DNA from 3 places in the Leisingera sp. ANG-DT genome. Region 1 is predicted to be linked to each of the others. Evidence: riboswitches for the same ligand, from Rfam matches in the RefSeq annotation. Region 1 holds a riboswitch; each other region holds the start of a gene.
The links. Region 1 has a riboswitch for cobalamin ahead of RA21_RS16700 (ABC transporter substrate-binding protein). Riboswitches for the same ligand answer to the same signal wherever they lie in the genome.
Positions count from the first base shown of each region.

Region 2: it holds a riboswitch for cobalamin, as region 1 does, so the genes downstream of both, RA21_RS14440 (DUF1636 family protein) here and RA21_RS16700 (ABC transporter substrate-binding protein) in region 1, are expected to answer to the same signal.
Region 3: it holds a riboswitch for cobalamin, as region 1 does, so the genes downstream of both, RA21_RS15615 (ABC transporter substrate-binding protein) here and RA21_RS16700 (ABC transporter substrate-binding protein) in region 1, are expected to answer to the same signal.

Region 1 is NZ_JWLE01000022.1:30,212-34,450, forward strand. It holds partial or broken gene istB (IS21-like element helper ATPase IstB) at 1-679, shown strand, start outside; gene RA21_RS22695 (hypothetical protein) at 797-1,198, shown strand; cobalamin riboswitch at 1,518-1,728, shown strand; gene RA21_RS16700 (ABC transporter substrate-binding protein) at 1,994-3,553, shown strand; gene RA21_RS16705 (ATP-binding cassette domain-containing protein) at 3,567-4,239, shown strand, end outside.
Region 2 is NZ_JWLE01000013.1:144,197-148,435, reverse strand. It holds partial or broken gene RA21_RS14450 (cobaltochelatase subunit CobN) at 1-842, opposite strand, end outside; gene cobW (cobalamin biosynthesis protein CobW) at 1,034-2,068, opposite strand; gene RA21_RS14440 (DUF1636 family protein) at 2,071-2,481, opposite strand; cobalamin riboswitch at 2,579-2,787, opposite strand; gene cobO (cob(I)yrinic acid a,c-diamide adenosyltransferase) at 2,839-3,474, shown strand; gene glpD (glycerol-3-phosphate dehydrogenase) at 3,561-4,239, opposite strand, start outside.
Region 3 is NZ_JWLE01000020.1:87,769-92,007, forward strand. It holds gene RA21_RS15605 (ABC transporter ATP-binding protein) at 1-712, opposite strand, end outside; gene RA21_RS15610 (FecCD family ABC transporter permease) at 709-1,758, opposite strand; gene RA21_RS15615 (ABC transporter substrate-binding protein) at 1,755-2,765, opposite strand; cobalamin riboswitch at 2,905-3,097, opposite strand; gene RA21_RS15620 (chemotaxis protein CheW) at 3,236-4,239, opposite strand, start outside.

The DNA of each region.
Region 1 (4,239 bases):
AGCGTCAGCACGAACCGCAACAGATCATCCATTGCCCGGCAGGCGCATGCGCAGCATACTGCCGAGAGGGGGCGATCTGCTGAACGCCGAGATCAGTGAGAAGCAGGCGCGCTCGATCAAATACCAGATGACGATTGCCAAGCTGCCCCTGGCGAAAGAGGTCGATGAGTTCAGCTTCGAAGGCACGCCGGTCAACGAGGCGCTGGTCCGTGATCTGGCGACCGGAGAGTTTCTGGCGCAGCAACGCAATGTCGTGCTGATCGGCGGCACAGGGACCGGTAAATCCCACCTTGCCGTCAGCATCGCTCGGGCGTGCATCCGCCGCGGCAGACGGGGGCGCTTCTTCAACGTTGTGGACCTGGTGAACAAACTCGATGCGGAAGCCCGCGCCGACCGACAGGGGCGCACGGCAGATCTGCTGTGCCGTCTCGACTTCCTGATCCTCGACGAGCTTGGCTATCTCCCCTTCGCACAAACCGGTGGTCAGCTATTGTTCCATCTCATCAGCCGCCTCTACGAGCGCACATCGATCATCGTGAAGACCAACCTCGACTTCGGCGAATGGCCCTCGGTCTTCGGCGACGCCAAGATGACTACCGCGCTGCTCGACCGCCTTACCCACCATTGCGACATCGTCGAAACGGGCAACGAGAGCTGGCGCTTCAAAACCCGAGAATAGTCGAGCCGACGCTGGCACGATACGGCTTCGCTTGGTGGAGGCTACACCGCATCGGGCCAGCTAACCGCACGTCAAACAGGGGGTCAATTTTGGATGCCTATAGGGGGTCAAAGTTCCATGCCGATTGAAACCACTGGCGGAACAGGAGGCGCGAGCGGGGATGTTGGAGACACGAAAAAGGAAAGGTTCTGTCGCAAATGGCAAAACTATGTGTCGCCCGACAATTTGTGTCAAACGTCAGGCAAAGCTGACCCGATGCTGACTGTTTTTAAGGAAAAATTGCCTGCACCTGCCAGGCATTTCCACCCCAATTGTCAAGCATTTCTGACCCAAGACAGGCCGGTTTTCGCTGCAAACGCAGCCAAGGCGCCATCCTGTGCCCTCTTTACGCAGGCAGCTGACGTCGCAGCTTCATGCAGTGGACGGCAGGTTCGAGCCCAACTTGTACCTTGGATTTCTTCGCTGCGCGTGCTCGCCGCAACAAAATCGTCGCAACTGCATCATTTTGGGCGCCGCTGAGCGGCGTAAAAAACAGCCGTTCAAGCATGCTGCAGAGAGATCTGTCACCCGAATCCACAGGTCGCCGGACGGAGCTGACTTCCGCCCCAATTGCAGCTAGGGGTGCCCCGAGTGTCGGCTTCGCGCAGGGAAGCCAACTTAATAGAGGCACTGCCTGACAGGCCGGTTCATTACAATACAGGCTACTGAGGCAATTTGGCTGAACCATTAGCTGCAAAGGTCATTTCCATTGAAACTGACCCTCTTGAAACTTGCAGCTTTTGGCCCACCTCGAGCCCTTACCTATTGGTTCGGGGCAATTGACAATTCTGTCAGCGTTCGCCTACCTGCTTTCGATGGTTCCTCAAGGCAAAATGCTGAGAGGATGAAAAGGGAACACGGTGAGGTGTAGCCAACAGGCGCTAAATCCGTGACTGCCCCCGCAACTGTAAGCGGATAGCGACGCCAAGCACCCACTGGCCGTATGGCTGGGAAGGATGGCGCAGCCAAGACCCGCAAGTCAGGAGACCTGCCATCGCGATTTCAACCACACCGGGACGGGGCGTCCTGGAAGGAGGCCTCATGGCACGCATCCTGCGTATCTCGGAAACTTGCTCCCACTGTTTGGGCTTGCTTGGACGTAGCCGCAGGTGCGGTTGCCGTCCCTGACATCATCTTGTCCATGCAGGTTCCGCAGCTGCCTGCCTAACACCTGAGCTGACGCAGCTGTCCACTGAATCAGCGCTTGTTATATTATCACATAACTTGTACACCTCACCCCAAAATTCCCTTGTCAGAAACCTAAGGACCAAGGACATGCCGAATTATTCACGCGCTTTCTGGACCAAAACCCTCGCCGCAACCTGCCTCGCCGCTGCGGCGCTTTTGAGCCCTGCAGCCGCAGAAACCAAATTGGAAATGGTGATTGCCGCGCCGTTTGGCCCCAAAAGCAGCATTCCTGATCCCCGTGCCCGCCAGAATGGCTGGCTCAGCAACCGGGCAGGCGTGTCGGAAACGCTGATTGGTATCGGCTATGACATGACCCTTCAGCCGCGCCTTGCCACCGGTTTTGAAAACCTGTCTGAACGGGAATGGAAAATCACCCTGCGCGAGGGTGTAAAATTCCATGATGGCTCTGCGGTCACCGCCCAGGCTGTCAAAGAGTCGTTTGAAAAGCTGAGCGAAGAGGGCCACCCCGGGAATAACCCGCGCCTGGTCAAGCTTCTGAACATCGAATCCATCGAGCTGGTTGACGATAAAACGCTGGTCTTCCGCACCAGTGCACCGAACTCAGCTTTCCTGTGGTCGCTGACCGAACCGTCGGCGGCTGTCATGAAAGACGGCACCGATGCAATGCCGCTGGTGGGCACTGGTCCGTTTGTCTTTGAAAATGCGGAAACGGACAAAACTTATGTGACCACTGGGTTTGCCGATTACTGGGGCGGCGCGCCGAAACTTGACCGTCTGGTGATCGACGCGATCAGCGACCCTTCGGTTGCGGCACTGGCACTGCAGGCGGGCGATGTTGATCTGGTCACCAACTACCCGGAACCGGATTTCGCCAAGCTGCTTGAAGAAGGCAAAGGCCAGCTGTTCTCGGAGGCAACCGCGCGACTGTTCTTCTTGCAGCCACGGGTGAATGACGGTCCACTGTCCAACCAGACGCTTCTGAATGCCGTTTCGCTGGGCCTGGACCGTGACACCATCGTTGCGGCGACCCTGGCAGGTGTCGGTGGGCAGTCGGCCAATGGCATCTTCCCAGCCAGCATGAAATCCTGGGTAAACGGCGATATCAGCCTGTCCTATGACCCGGCCAAAGCGCTGGCCATGCTGGATGAGGCGGGAATTACCGACAGTGACGGCAATGGCATCCGGGAGCTGAACGGCGAAGACATCGTGCTGAAGATCCGTAGCTACGAAGGCCGGGCTGCGCTGCGGCCGACACTGGAAATCTCGCAGATCATGCTGCAGCAGATCGGTCTGGGCGCGGAAATCGCAATGGGTGAATTCGGCGCAAACAACGAGGCACTTAAAGCTGGCGAAATCGACCTGCACCTACAGGCCTGGGGCACCGCCCCGCAAGGCGATCCGGATTACTTCCCCAGCACATTGGTGGCGACGGATGGCAGCTATAATGTTTCCGGCTACTCCAACCCTGAGCTGGACGCACTGCTTAAAAAGGGCCGTAGCCTGTTTTCAAGCGAAGAGCGCAAACCGGTCTATGCCGAGGTTCAAGCCATTATCAACCGTGACCTTCCGGTGATCCCGCTGTTCCACAAGACACAGGTTTCGGTCGGCAATGGCAAGGTTGAGGGCTACCGCATCCACCCGGCAGAAACCTATCTGGCGAGCCCGGAGCTGGCGATTGCCGAGTAAACAGGCACCTTTGATGAAAATCGAGGCCCTGTCCGCCGAAATTGGCGGGCAGGGTATTCTGCATGATGTCAGTCTTGAGATGGCGCCGACAGAATGGCTGGCGGTTGTGGGCGGCTCCGGTGCGGGCAAATCTACTCTTTTGCGGGCCGTGATGGGCCTGACCCGCCCTGCGCGTCCGACCAGCGGGCACATTCTGTTCAACGGCGCGCAGCGTGCTTTTGCCTCGCCCGCAAAAACCACTCTGGATGGCATTGCATATGTGCCGCAAAGCCCGGCCCATGGCTTTGATCCGCTGCGCCGCCTGCGCTGGCAATGGGACCAACTGGCCCGCCGCAAAAGGGTAAAACACACCTCACATCAGCGGGACATTCTATCGGCCCTTGGCCTGCCGGATCCGGGCGGTAGCTACCCGCATCAGTGGAGTCGAGGTATGCAGCAGCGTCTGTTGCTGGCGATGGCCCTGATGGATGCTCCGAAACTTTTGATCCTGGACGAGCCGACCTCAGCGTTGGATCCGCTGATTGCATCGCAGGTGCTGCAGGAAACCCGGCGCATCGCCGCGGAACATGAGATCGCGGTGATGATGGTGACCCACGACCTGGCGCTGGCCGCACGATTTGCAGGACGGATTGCAATTATGCAGCGCGGCCGGATTGTTGAGAGCGGAGTTTCTGACATCCTTTTGT
Region 2 (4,239 bases), on a different contig from region 1:
CAGCCGGTGGCGGAGAGCGGCGAGGCGCTGCCGTCGGTGCCTTGGGCGGAAAACGCAGTGGCGTTGATGATGGCTGCCGGGCTCAGCGAGGGCAGTTTTTCGCGCAGCCAGTCCGCGGCAGTGGGCGCCTTGAGGCTGGCGGCAAAGGCGCCATAGGCGGCATAGCCGCGGGCGCGCAGTTCCGCGATCAGCGCATCCACCGGGGCGGTGTCGGCAGCGGTGAGGTAGGAGCGGTAGAAGCTCACCAGCACCAGCGGTTTGTCCTGCGGCGGCAGGTCCGCAAGCACGCCTTTAGCTGGGTCGTAGAAGCCGTGTTCGGGTGTGGTCTTGAGGCCCAGAACCGGGCCTGCGTAGAGACCGGCCGCCAGCGACAGCTGCGCCAGCGCCGCCTGAGCAGCGACGGCGCCGCCGGCGTCGCACAGGGATTGCAGGCGGCGCAGGGTGGAGACTGGCAGGGTGGACAGCTCATCCAGCCGCGCATCCTCGCGGCCGTCTGCTGGCAGGATGGCCAGCGCGAAGCCCTTGCGCCGGGCAAGGTCCTGCAGGGTGGCGAGACCGTAGGACCAGTAGCTTTCGCCGCCAATCAGGCGGACAAGGACGCCCTTGGCGCCCTCCAGTGTCTGTTCCGCGTAAACGTCGACCGACAGCGGGTGCTTGAGCGCCACAAGGTTGGCGAGGCGCAAGCTGGGCAGCTTGCCGTCCGCACGGTGCCAGCCCGCCGCAAAGGCGCCGAGGTCGCTGTCGGAGAAGGACAGCACCACAAGGTCCGCGGGCGTCTGCCCGAGGTCCTGCGGGGTGTCGGTCTCGTCAAGGCCGTGGCTTTCGCGGAAGACGACGTGCATGGGTCAGGCTCCTTGCCTGAAGGGGCGTATGGAAACGGGGAGGGCAGCGCCCGGCCCGGCGGGGAAGGAAGCGAAGCGCCCGCCCCGTTTTGCCGAAGGCAAACCTTCGGTTTGACGGGGGCGGGACGGGCGCTGCCCGGCCTTCGGCCAGGCGGTGCCGTCAAAAAATTGACGCTTCGCTACCATTGGCTTCAGGCTCCCAGCTCGGCGCGGATGGCCTGTTCGTCGATGTCGTCATGCTCGGCGATGACCACCAGGGCGGTCTTGCGCGGCTGCGCGCCCCAGGGCTGGTCATACTGGGCGCGCAGGCGCTCGCCCACGGCCTGAACCAGCATCCGCATCGGTTTCCCCTCCACCGCGACATAGCCTTTGACGCGCAGGATATTGCGCTCGCGGGCGAGTTTCACGATGGCATTCTGCAGCGCTTCCGGGTCGGAGACTTCGCCCATTTCGACAACGATGCTTTCAAAATCGTCATGCTCGTGGTCGTGGTGGCCGTCGTGGTGGCTGGGGCGGGCCTCCAGATCGTCCTCGGCAGCGGCATTCAGGCCCAGGATGATGCGCGGGTCGATGACGCCTTCGCTCATCGGCAGGATCGGCAGCTTGCGCGGCGCTTCGGCCTCGATCACCGCGCGGGCCTTCTCGACGCCTGCGTCGCCGGCCAGGTCGGCCTTGGACAGAAGCACGATGTCGGCGCAGGAGATCTGGTCCTCGAACACCTCAGACAGCGGGGTTTCGTGGTCGATGCTGTCGTCCGCCTCGCGCTGGGCCTGCACGGCGTCCAGGTCAGGGGCGAACTGGCCCTTTGCAACGGCCTCGGCATCGGCCAGCGCAATCACGCCGTCCACGGTGATACGGGAGCGGATGGCGGGCCAGTCGAAGGCCTTGAGCAGCGGCTTGGGCAGCGCCAGACCGGAGGTCTCGATCACGATGTGATCGGGCTTTTCCGGCAGGTCCATCAGTTGTTCGATGGTGGGGATGAAGTCATCCGCCACGGTGCAGCAGATGCAGCCGTTGGCCAGCTCCATGATGTTCTCCGCCGGGCAATTTTCATCGGCGCAGGATTTCAGGATGTCGCCGTCCACACCGGCGGTGCCGAATTCATTGACCACAACCGCCAGGCGCTTGCCCTGCGGGTTCTGCATCAGGTGGCGGATCAGCGTGGTCTTGCCCGCACCGAGGAAGCCGGTGATGACGGTGACGGGGATCTTGTTGAGGTCGCTCATGATTACTCCTCGGAGAAGAACTTGGCCGGCGGGATGCGGGCAACAGATTGCTTGCGGAAGGTCTGCGGGCGCTCGCGCCAGGGCACGACGCCGTCGGCGGTAGCGGCGTAAGCCGCGGCGCCTTCCAGAATTTCAGGGACATGCTGGTCCGGGTCGAGGTCGCCGTAGACATAGGTCCAGCGTTCTTCGCCGCCGACCAAGGCCACGGCGCAGCCGCGCTTGCAGGAGGACAGGCATTCGACGCCGCGCAGGCGAACGCCTTCGGGCATTCCGGCTTCTTCCAGGGCTGTGTGAAGGATGGCGCCGGGGCGGGCGGCCTCCGGGTCGGCGCCCTCGCGGCGGCAGGTGAGGCAAACGGTCAGCGTGACCGGTCCCTGGGTGCTGGCAGTCTTGCCTGCCATATCGTCAGCCATCAGCGCGTCTCCTGTCGCGGCAGGGCGTGCGGGATGGCCAGAAAGGAACTGTGTCGTGCCAGTCCCTCACCCGGTCGCAGAACACCCCGTCTGCCCGTTGATCTCTCTCTCGCTGGCAGGTCTCCCGGCTTGCGGATGCCAAGGCGCTCAGGCCTTGCCGGCCATCCTGCCTTCCCGGGACGTATTCCCAGTGGCATGGCGGCCTCATCCGGTCACGGTCGCGGGGGCGGCTGTGCTTGAGCTCTTGCGAGCCTTCACATTCCCTCTTCGCCTGTTTTCACAGGAACCAGCTGAACCCCCTTGCGCTATGGCGGGCTTCTTTGTCAAGACATGGGGTCAAACAGCTGGAGAGCCCCCATGAGCGAAAAGTCCGAAACCGGCATTTCAGAAGAAGAAGCCGCCCGTCACGCGTCCAAAATGGCCAAGAAGAAGGCGGCGCGCGACCGGATGATGAAGACCAAGGAGGGCGAGAAGGGCCTGATCATCGTTCACACCGGGCCGGGCAAGGGCAAATCTTCCTCGGGCTTCGGCATGATCATGCGCTGCATTGCGCATGGGATGCCGTCCGCCGTGGTGCAGTTCATCAAGGGGGCCTGGCAGACCGGCGAGCGGACCCTGATCGAGGAGAACTTCAGCGATCTCTGCCAGTTCTATGCGATGGGCGAGGGCTTTACCTGGGAAACCCAGGACAAGGCGCGCGACATTGCCGCCGCGCAGAAGGGCTGGGAGAAGGCCAAGGAGATGATCCTGGACGAGCGCATTACCATGGTGCTGCTGGATGAGATCAACATCGCGCTGCGCTATGAGTACCTGGATCTGGAGGAGGTGCTGGAGTTCCTGGTCGAGCAGAAGCCGCCGATGACCCATGTGGTGCTGACCGGCAGGAACGCCAAGGAGGAGCTGATCGAGATCGCCGATCTGGTGACCGAGATGGGCCAGATCAAACACCCGTTCCGCGCCGGCGTGAAAGCGCAAAAGGGCGTGGAGTTTTAAGAAGCTCACAAAGGTCTTTCGCCTGGCCGAAGGCCGGGCAGCGCCCGTCCCGCCCCAGTGGGACGGGACGGGCGCTGCCCTTCGCGTTATGCTGCGAGCGTTTGTGCCTTGCCTTGAATATAGGCATCCACCGCGGCGCGCTGGGCTTCATCCAGCCGCAGTCCCAGCTTGGTGCGCCGCCACAGGTAGTCGTCTCCGGTCCGTACCCATTCGCGGGCAATTGCCCAGTCCAGTTCCCGCGCGGTGATCGTCGCCCCGAAGTCCTGCCCCATATCAGCCGCGGATTTGGCCTCGCCCAGAACCGCCCAGGCCTCGGTGCCATAGGCGCGGATCAGGCGGCGGGTCCAATAGGGCGTCAGGAACGGGTAATCCACCGCCAGTTTGCCGCGCAGCTTTTCCGCATCCGCCACCGCAAAATCGCCGCCGGGCAGGGCCACGCCTGCGGTCCAGTCCGCGGGCAGTTGCGGGAACACTTTGCCGATCTTGGCTAGCGCCGCCTCCGCCAGTTTGCGGTAGGTAGTGATTTTGCCGCCGAAGACATTCAAGAGGGGCGCCTGTGCCTGATCCAGTGTCAGCACATATTCGCGGGTCGCCGCGGTGGCAGAGCTGGCGCCGTCGTCATAAAGCGGGCGCACGCCGGAATAGGTCCAGACAATATCCTCGCGCTTGAGCGGCTGATTGAAATATCCTGATGCAAAATCAATCAGGTAGTCCTGCTCCTCTGCGGTGCATTCCGGCGCGGTGTCCGGATCGGAGTGGTCGCTG
Region 3 (4,239 bases), on a different contig from region 1:
CCCAGCGTGCTTGGATGCCGAAAATCTCAGATACGGTTTCCGGAGCCAATGCCTGGCTGGGTGCGCCGCAGGCCACCAGGCGCCCGTGTGACAGCACCGCCACACGGTCGCAAGTCAGGGCCTGGTTCAGGTCATGCAGGGCCACCACGGTTGTCACCTGCAGGTTCCGGATGCAGTTCAGGATGGACAGCTGGTGGTGGATGTCCAGATGGTTTGTCGGCTCATCCAGCAGCAGAAGCCCCGGCCGTTGCGCAAGGGCGCGGGCAATGTGCAGCCGTTGCCGTTCGCCGCCGGACAAAGTGGCCCATTCGCGGCGCGCGAAGCCCTCCATTTCCACCGTATGCAGCGCCTTGTCCACCAGCTGGGTGTCGTCGCTGCTCCAGGGTTTCAGCGCCGACAGCCAGGGGGTGCGGCCCAGCTCGACGACGGACTGTGCGGTGATGCGCTCAGCCGTGTCGGCCTGCTGTTCGACAATGGCGATCCGCTGGGCGATCTCCCGGCGGGTCAGCCGGGCCAGCGGTTGGTCCTCCAGCAGCACTTCGCCATGCGAGGGTTTGGCCAGGCCCGACAGCAGCCGCATCAGGGTTGATTTGCCGGAGCCGTTCGGGCCCACCAGCGCCAGCGTCTCACCCGGCTGCACCGCCAGCGAGACGTCCTGCAGCAGAGTTTTGCCGCGCACTGAGAAAGACAGGTTGCGGGCTTCGATCCTCATCTCGCAGTCCTTTGCCCGCGCACCAGAATCACCGCAAAGGACGGCGCCCCGATCAGGGCGGTGACCACCCCGATGGGAAGCACCTGGCCGGGGATGATGATGCGGGAGACGATATCGGCGGCGATCAGGAACACGGCGCCAGTCAGCGCCGCTGCTGGCATCAGCCTGCGGTGGCCGGGGCCTACCAGGAACCGTGCCGCATGCGGGATCACCAGGCCGACAAAGCCGATGGAGCCGACGATCGACACCATCACCGCGGTCATCAGCGCGGTGGCGAAGATCAGAACCACCTGCACCCGCCGGACCGGGATGCCAAGCGAAGCGGCGGAATCGCTGCCAAAGGTGAAGGCGTCCAGAGCACGGGCATGAAAGCGGCAGATCATCCAGCCCGCCAGCGCCAGCGGCACCGCCAGCCACACATCCGGCCAGCGCACGCCGCTGAGGTTGCCCATCAGCCAGAACATGATGCCGCGGGCCTGATCCGCATTGGCGGACTTGGCGATAATGAAAGCGGTCAGCGCATTGAATAGCTGCGAGCCGGCAATGCCCGCCAGCACGATCTGCGCAGCTGCGGCGCGGTTGCCCCCTGCCCCGGCGGCCCGCGCCAGAATGGCGACAAAGCCAAACGCCAGCAGTGCGCCGTTAAAGGCACCAAAGGACAGTGACAGGGCGCCGCCGCCAAGACCTGCAATGGTGACCGCCACCGCCCCGGTCGAGGCACCGGCCGATATGCCCAGAATGTAAGGGTCCGCCAGCGCGTTGCGCAGCAAGGCCTGCAGCACTACACCCGCAACCGCCAGCGCCGCCCCGCAGGCTGCAGCCACCAGCGCCCGCGGCAGCCGGTAGCTCCAGATGATGCCCTGATCCACCGGGTCCACCGGCAGGCCCGCCCCGGCCAGCTTGTTGGCCAAAACGGACAAGACAAGGTCAGGCGCAAGCGAGGTTTCCCCGATCATTGCGCCTGCCAGAACCGCCGCGGCCAGCACCGGCAGGGCAAGGCAAGCGCCCCGGATGCCCTGCCAGGCCAGTACGGCGGCTGCACTCATGCGCCGTTGCCGATCGCGCTGAGTTCTTCCGCCAGGTCTTCCAGCGCCGGGATGGCACGGATAGTGGCATCCATCGCCTGGGCGTCCATCACCACGATGCGGTTGTTTTTAACCGCATCCATCTGGCTGGCGACCGGGTCATTGCGCAGGAACTCCAGCTTCTTCTCGTAGTCATCAGCGGCAAAGCGGCGGCGGTCCATACGGGCAATCACGATCACCGTCGGGTTGGCTTTCGCGATGGTCTCCCAGCCGACGGTCGGCCATTCCTCGTCGGTCTCAATGACGTTTTTCAGGCCCAGCTGCTGCATCATGTAGCCCGGTGCGCCCTTCTGGCCGGCCACGAACGGGTCGCTTTCCATCTCGGGCGAGGAGAACCAGAACACAGCGGAGGCGTCGTCCAGCGCAACCTCTTGCGCCTTGGCCACAGCCGCGGCCTCACGAGCCTTGTAGTCGGCGACCAGCTCAGCGCCTTTTTCTGCCTCGCCGAAGATCGCCGCCAATTCCTCAATGCCCTGATAGAGGCTGTCGGTGGTGAACATCTCGGTCCGGGTGCCGTCGCCGCCGGTGGTGTTGTCCTTGCCGACGCAGTCCGCGGGCATCACATAGGTCGGGATACCAAGATCATGAAACTGCTCGCGCTTGGCGACGATGCCTTCGGGGCCGATATGCCACTCATACTGGGCAGCCACCAGGCCCGGGCGCTTGGCCACAACGCTTTCAAAGCTTGGGTCATTGTCGGCCAGGCGCTCAACCTTGTCGTTCAGTGCGGCGTACTCGGGCAGAACATCGTTGAACCAGACCGAGGTGCCCAGCACCTTGCCACCCAGACCCAGCGCATAAAGTACCTCTGTTGCGGCTTGGCCAACGGTCACGGAGGACGCAACCGGTGCCTCGAAAGTGACGGTTTCACCGCAGTTTTGAATAGTCAGCGGAAAGTTTTCGCTGGCTGCTGCGGCCTGAGCTGCCGCAACGAAGGAAAGGCCCATGAGGCCGGAACGCAGAAACATGATCTTCGATCTCCATGTGTCAATGACCGGAGAACGGGTGAAGGGCATTGACCAGCAAGGCGGAGGGTTTCCCCTTCTTGCGGCGCCAGGAACGGGCGACGCATCTAGCCGGCAACCTCCCCGGACAACCCCGTCCGGTGTGTTTCGGTTTTCACCGGCAGGTCTCCTGACTGGCGGGTCACTGTCTGTCCCGTCTTCCCGGACCCTTCAGGCCCAGTGACACGATGGGACAGCACTCGCCGCCTACAGTTGCGGGGGCAGTTCCGTTTGGCGCCAGGCGGCACCGCGGATTCCCTCTTAGCCCTTACGGGACCGGTAAAGCGCGGGTAGCGCATCACTTCTCTTGCGGCAAGAAAAACTTCGTCGGTCAGCAGAATTCTTCGGGTCTAGTCATGCAACTCCACGCACCGTGCAGGCATCGACCCAGGACCCGCGGCAGTTAATTGCAGAATCCGAAGGCGCAGAGCGCTCTAGGCCGCCTTGAAGCAACGGTCCACCAATGCGTTCGTATCCAGGATCAAAATCGACTCGAACCTGCCGTCTGGCGTTTTGTGCTGCAGGCACCCGGATACATCCTCAGCAATGCTCTTGGAGGTATTCTGCTGGTCCAAGGGCTTCAGTTCAGCCACGCGGTTCTCCGTCGTGATGATTATTTCATCGACGGTGTCCACGAGGATTCCAAACTTCTGCGCGTCATGCTTGAAAATCAGCACTTTCTGATCGCGGCCGGACCCGGGCGGCAGCCCATACAGCACCCGTGGATTGAACAGGGTGATAAGCTCTCCCCGCAAATTCAGGATGCCTTCGACGAAGCTCAGTGAAAACGGCGGTTCGAGCAGGTCAATTGGGCGGTTGATCACCTCGCTGACTTCGGAGGTGTCGAGCGCGAACCGTTTTTCGAAAGTGAACTTGATAAATGTGCGCCTTGCCGCGCGGGCCTCCAGTTCAGCGGCCTCTTCTTCCGTTTTCTCGGGTGGAAAAATCTCCTGGCAGGCTTTGGCCGCAGCCACAAAACTTGGCTCCTGCAATAGCTTTGCCGGATCAAGCATCATGACAATCTGGTTGTTCTTATCCAGCAGACACCCGTTCACAAGATCACCGCGCGGCAGGGCCAGCTTGGCAAAGGGCAAAACTTCATCCTCGAAATAGGGCAGGATGCTGTCGATGGAAAAGACCATGAGCCCGACCGGCCCTTCTGCGGTGTCGATGATCAGCATTCTGCGCTCCTTGGGGATCGTGGCCCCAAGCACAAATTTTGCACTATCTCCCATGAATCCGCGGAAATCTATGACGGGCAGGATAACGCCGCGCAGATTTGCAGTGCCGATCACATTGCCGCCCACCAGCAGCGACTGTTCCAGCTTGGGAACGGATCTGACCTCCTTTACAAACCGCAGGTCGATGGCGCAGGTCGTGTGGCCGGTTTGAAATGAAACGCAGGCGAGCTTTTTGCCTCTGCTGAGTTTGACCGTTT